2 regions of the Caldibacillus sp. 210928-DFI.2.18 genome follow, and region 2 is predicted to be linked to the other one. Evidence: riboswitches for the same ligand, from Rfam matches in the RefSeq annotation. Region 2 holds a riboswitch; the other holds the start of a gene.

Region 1 (3,171 bases), on a different contig from region 2:
ATTGAAATCTTATCTTTATAATTGTGTGGGTCTTTCCTTTCCATAAAGGAATATACATACTTGCCGATCAAATCGAATTCGATGTTCACCTTATCCCCAACCTTTTTCGTACCCAGGACACTTTCCTTTGCGGTATGAGGGATAATGGACACGGTCAATTGATTATTGGATGTCCCAAATATAGTTAAGGAAGTGCCATCAAGTGCAATAGAGCCTTTATAAAGAGGTAGATGGCTGTATTCATAAGGAAACTGAATGTCAAAATATACAGCATTTTCTTTTCGTTCTCTTTTGACAATTTGTCCAACTGTGTCAACATGGCCCGTAACAAAGTGACCTCCAAAACGTCCATTGGAACTCATGGCCCTTTCTAGATTAACTAGTGAACCTTGTTGCAGGTTAGATAAAGAAGTGCTGTGAAAGGTTTCAGGCATAACATCCAGGAAAAATGAATCATGGGTAAGCTCCGTTACGGTTAAACAAACACCATTAACTGAGATACTATCTCCAAGCTTTAGATCTTCTAAGACCTTCTTTGCCTGAATATTCAGGACAAGTGTGTTTCCTCGGGACTTTACCCTTTGAATGGTCCCTAATTCTTCAATGATTCCGGTAAACATTTCTCTGTCTCCTCCTGATTAAGAGGTTTGGCTGTAATTTTGATATCTGGACCGAGCTGTTTAATCTCTGTAAAGTGGAGGTGTTTTCCTAACTTCACAAGCTCCGAACCAACCCCACCGACAAAAGGAAAAGCATCTCTTCCGCCAATAATTTTTGGAGCAACATATGTAATGATTTGTTGAAAAGCGTTTTCCTTGATGAAAGAAGCATGAATTTCTGATCCGCCTTCTACAAGAACGGACATCATCTTCTGCTCTCCTAACGTCTTCAGTACTTGCTGCAGTGATAGAACAGGTCTATCTTGGGAAATAATAGTTACACCAAACCTTTCAAGTTCTTTCTTCTTTTCTAAATCAATCTGATTTCCTGTAAAAATGATGGTTCTCGCAGAGCGATCTTGCACGACATTTGCCGACGTTGGAATTTTTAATTTCGTGTCTAATACAATTCGAATGGGATTTATTCCACCTCGGGGTCTTCTGGTGGTTAAAAGAGGGTTATCTTGTAAGATGGTGTTAATTCCTACTAATATTCCATCATGTTCATGACGAAGATGATGTCCATCTTGTCGTGACTCAGGAGAAGTAATCCATTTACTATCTCCAGATTTTGCTGCTATTTTTCCGTCTAATGAAATGCCTGCTTTAATTGTTACGAATGGAGTGTTTGTTTGGATAAAATGAAAAAACTTTTCATTGAGCTGTTTCGCTTCTTCTTTGCATAACCCGACCTCTACCTCAATGCCTGCCCTGGTTAACTTTTCAACACCTTTGCCTGCAACAAGGGGATTTGGATCTAGAGTTGCTACAAAGATCTTTCGAATACCAGTTTTAATAATAAGGTCAGTACATGGAGGTGTTTTTCCTTGGTGGCTACACGGCTCAAGTGTAACATACATAATGGCTCCCTCAGCAGAGATCCCAGCTTCATTGATTGCATGAACTTCTGCATGAGGAGTCCCAGCTTTCAAATGTACACCCGTCCCCACCAACTTGCCATCCTTCACTAACACTGCACCAACACTCGGATTTGGACTGGTTTGACCTAAAGTAGCGCGTGCTAGCGAAAGAGCAAGGTTCATATATTCATAATCATTCATTTAAAAAAAATGCTCCCCCTTTCAAAAAATCTCTCCAAACAAACAAATCTCCCTTACCTATTTTGGCAAGGGAGAAAAAAAGCATTAACAAATAAACGTCAAAAAACAGCATTTTTGAACAATTTGTTTTTCCTTCTCCCATCCAGACTTTTACTGTCGGCTTTGGAATTTCACCAAATCCACCGTTTTCATATGATCTATGAATCCGGGTCACGGGCTAAGAGGCATGCCTCATCACCGTCGGTTGGGAATTACACCCGACCCCGAAGGAAATCCTATTGAATTGAAGAAATAATAACATAACCAAACCAATTATTCAAGGGTTACACTTTATTGAAAATATGGAGTCCCTGCAGGCAACAATTCCTTTACGAGAAGTTAAGAAGCAACGGCCTTTTAAAGAATAGACCTTAACCGAAAATATATGATATTTTTTTGTAGAACTACGCATCACCGGAATCGTGCCAGTTTAAGGAAGAATGGGGTCCAATTTTTAAAATCGTCAGCACTCATCTAGGTGAATGAAATAAACGACAAAGTGTTATTGTATTGCCCCTAGTAAGATATGTTATATGTTACTTTGTTTCTTATTTTTTGTTATCTTTTTTCATTCCGGCTGCTATGAGCCTAATTAATCTGGTTTTTGGCTTATCAGATGGAAATATTTTGATCGATATAGATATTCTGACTTTCGTATGTAGAACTTGGAGATACCCCCCCCTTTTACATTTTCTCAGATAAATTTACTATCTGAATCCATGTTTGAAAATAATTTGACTTCTTTCTGTATCCAATGTAATATATAGTTTGCATATGCAAACTATATTTAACATTGAGTAGGGTGGGAAATGAAGAATAATGTGAAAATAGCAAGGATTAAAGCCTCTATAACCCAAGAACAATTAGCAAAAAAAATTGGTGTAACTAGACAAACTATTGGTCTTATTGAAAAGGGCGAATATAATCCTAGTCTAAAATTGTGTATTGCAATAGCCAAGGAACTCAATAAAACTTTAGATGAATTATTTTGGGAGGTCGATACTTAATGAAATCTTGGATATCCTTCTTATTACCAAATGATGAATATAAGGAAAAAAAGATGTTATATTTTTTCTCGGAGGGTGCAATAATTCTTTTCTTATCCCTTATTGTTATGATTATCTGCAACAAGTATTTTAATCTAGACGTAGAAACTGTCTTATTGGCAGCCATTGCCATCTTTCTCTTTTATGTTTCAGGAAGATATATAATATCAGGTATTGAATATGCAGACATCACAACGGAGAGTGCTTACAGAAAAGAGTTAAGAGTTATATTCATTAGAACAATTGGGTTTGTTGTTATTTTTATGATATGCTATTTGATTTTCACAAACTCCCCCAAGAATCTCGACGAATGGTTTGAAATTTTGAGTTTATTAATAGGTGTTAGTGTAATATGGTTTTTATCTA
Region 2 (3,171 bases):
ACTATAGGCCCAATTAGTAAGTATTTGAATGAGTAGGGTTAGTCTTTGCCAAAAAAGTTGTTCAATTTTGTGAAATTGCCAACCATTTAAGTGGTCCGGTATCGGATATCCCGACATCAACTCGGAAAGTACTTTTTTGCCTGAATCAGTCAGCGTGACCGTTTTATCGGAAATAACTATTGACCCGGTTTTTTCTAATTTTTTCACTGTATCAATAAAAGCATCAGCGTCCATTTCCGGGTATACTGAGTAAAGATGTTGTAATGAATACCAAACTGCATCTTGTAATGTTTGTGTCGATTTTTTTCCGGTTAACAAATATTGGACAGCTTTAATTGATCGCTCATCTTTAAATTGGTATATACAGTACAAAATTAAAGCATAAAAGTAGTTCACAGGTATCACCACCTTTATTTTACCATGAATTCGTTGCAACGAATGGTTTTCTTTTCTCCAGGTAGATTTTCAACTAATTGTCAATAATCAACAAGGTTGGATCATTTCCAGCTACAAATCTATTGAAAAGTCTTTGCCCGAGTTTTACAATAAAAGATGTCTTCCCTTCGTTCATGTAAAGAGAGACGAATAAATAAAGGAGGCTATAATGGAATGGGCAAATATACAATCGTTGACAAAGAAACATGTATCGCATGTGGTGCCTGTGGTGCTGCTGCTCCAGATATTTATGATTATGATGATGAAGGTATTGCATATGTAATACTTGACGATAATACCGGTACGAGTGAAGTACCTGAAATATTAGAAGACGATATGATGGATGCTTTCGAAGGCTGTCCGACTGATTCCATTCGTGTCAGTGATGAACCTTTTGATGGGGACCCGGACAAATTTGAGTAATGTGTAAAAGGACCGATACTATTCATATCGGTCCCTTTATACTAATGTTTAATATCTATACCTGGTTAAATGCAGACTGTTGTTTTTGAATCCAACTTTGCATCCTGATATATAATCCAAAGAAAACAGCGGATATTAATATTCCTTTTAGTAAATTAAACGGCAAAATCGCTTGAACAACTACTTCATTCGGCAAGTGGAAATTTAAAAAGTAGCCATACATCGGGATAAATACAAAATAATTCAGTACACTCATCACAAGTGCCGTAATCACACTGGCAGTTGCTAAAGCAATGGTTAAGCCTTTTGTCGTTTTAATTTTTAGATAAACAAAATACGTTGGCAAAATAAAACAGATTCCGGTGACAAAATTGGCAATATGACCAACTGGGACACCTGTTTCACTGCCGGTTGAAATTAAATCCAATAAATTTTTAATTAACTCGATTAGTATTCCTGCTGCCGGTCCCATAATCATGGCCCCTATCAACGCAGGAATATCACTAAAATCAATTTTTAACCACGTTGGGAAACCCGGGAGTGGAAAGTTCAGGAGCATTAAAACATACGCGACTCCACTAAGCATTCCAATGGTTACAAAAGCTTTGACATTAAATTTTTTCATTTCTACCTCTCCTTTTTTGTGATTCATCACAAAAGAAAGAAGAAGAATTGGTTTCGATTTCTTCCTCACAATAAAACCCCGAGAAAAATTCCTCGGGGAGATTGTTTAATAGCAGGTTAAATAAACGTCCTGAAATGAAAACAGAACAAACCGAAACCTCCATCTTCTCCCATCCAGACTATACTGTCGGCTTTGGAATCTCACCAAATCCTGTCTAAAAATTAGACTCGCGGGCTTAAAGGATACACCTTATTACCGCCGGTCGGGAATTTCACCCAGCCCCGAAGATGAACCATATTTTTTATTTAATATACTATATAAAAACAAAATTGTAAAGTAGAAAAACCTACATCCTGCGTATTTTTAGTAAAAAGATAAAATGAAATGGATCTAAAACCTCCGAATGGCCGGGCATGCTTTTCTACTGTTCCACCACTAATTGTTGGCCGGGTACAATGATTTCACTCTGTAAATCATTTAATTGTTTTATATCATGAACTGTTGTTTCGTACTTATTGGCAATTCCCCAAAGCGTATCACCGGATTTAACTGTGTACTTATCGGATAGCGTTTTACCCACCTCTACAGCTTTGGTAGGCATTGAACCGGCACTAACATGCTGGCCGATTTCCCCGATACCGAAAATTTTTGTCGGGTCTATGGAGTTCTCTTTCGTTTCCGTCCATTCATTTTGATGTATTTCAAAATGCAAATGGGGGCCCGATGATTCACCAGTACTGCCCATCAATCCGATCTTCTGCCCTTTAGCAACCATTTGTCCTTCTTGAACTTCTCTTTTAAACAAATGGGCATAGACCGTTTCATAACCTGTTTCATGTTTAATAAACACAACATGACCATATGTATCAGAATAATATGATTTACTTACACGACCGTCATCGACAGATAATACCGGAGTCCCTGTTACATCGGCGATATCAATTCCTTTATGTTGACCATTCCTTGTGCCAAATACATCGGTAATAACACCGTCTGCAGGCCAAATCCATGACAGTTCCATCCCCTCGGCCCTTGCGATTGATTGCTTACTTCCGATAATAAGAATGGTGATAATTACCATCATAATTATGCCAAGCAGCAGTCTTTTTATATATTCAACCATTATTTTCCTCCTAAAATTAATCATACCTTCGAACATTCTCAAATAGTGCTTGTCCAAAAAATGACAATAAAACCACATTACATTATTATGATTATTTCACCTAAGTTTATTCGGAAAAAATGAAAAAAATGTGAATGTCGATGGAAAAAATTGTTTTTGAATCATTTAACAATGATTAATATGGCAACTCATTTATGGTGTCACTGCATGTAAATCAATTAAATTTGGCGCAACAGGAACATCAGGCGTGCCATCAACAGAAAGCATCACGGTCTTGAAACGATGAAAAACGTTTTTTCGGATTATTTTTCGACGATCCTTCACGACCTAATGACCCGGCTTTTTCGGTTGCCATCTCCATCTTTGAATTTGCCTAGTCATCTAGATAATCTGGATTAAATAATTTTCCAGCGAAAAAAATGACGAAAAGCAGACCGACGACCTTTGAGGTGGGGGTCTTACTTCCCGTTAAGGTGATAAAGTGAAACTTCCCGGAAATTTATACCCAAAACGTATAAAAAAAGGGCGCCCATACATTCTAACTACTTTTATGATGGGAAAGCCC

The links. A riboswitch is a leader RNA that binds a small molecule or an ion and turns the genes downstream of it on or off. The one in region 2 is predicted to bind FMN.
Region 1: linked by a shared signal. The riboswitch ahead of ribD (bifunctional diaminohydroxyphosphoribosylaminopyrimidine deaminase/5-amino-6-(5-phosphoribosylamino)uracil reductase RibD) and the one ahead of LIZ98_RS03540 (ECF transporter S component) in region 2 are both predicted to bind FMN.

Annotation. Positions count from the first base shown of each region.
Region 1 is NZ_JAJCHL010000012.1:25,686-28,856, forward strand. Features, by position in the region: gene ribE (riboflavin synthase) at 1-620, opposite strand, end outside; gene ribD (bifunctional diaminohydroxyphosphoribosylaminopyrimidine deaminase/5-amino-6-(5-phosphoribosylamino)uracil reductase RibD) at 593-1,720, opposite strand; FMN riboswitch at 1,847-1,995, opposite strand; gene LIZ98_RS04600 (helix-turn-helix transcriptional regulator) at 2,569-2,766, shown strand; gene LIZ98_RS04605 (DUF3278 domain-containing protein) at 2,766-3,171, shown strand, end outside.
Region 2 is NZ_JAJCHL010000008.1:44,920-48,090, reverse strand. Features, by position in the region: gene LIZ98_RS18080 (YpbB family protein) at 1-396, opposite strand, end outside; gene LIZ98_RS03545 (ferredoxin) at 610-858, shown strand; gene LIZ98_RS03540 (ECF transporter S component) at 914-1,483, opposite strand; FMN riboswitch at 1,641-1,776, opposite strand; gene LIZ98_RS03535 (peptidoglycan DD-metalloendopeptidase family protein) at 1,905-2,606, opposite strand; gene LIZ98_RS17920 (hypothetical protein) at 2,799-2,930, opposite strand.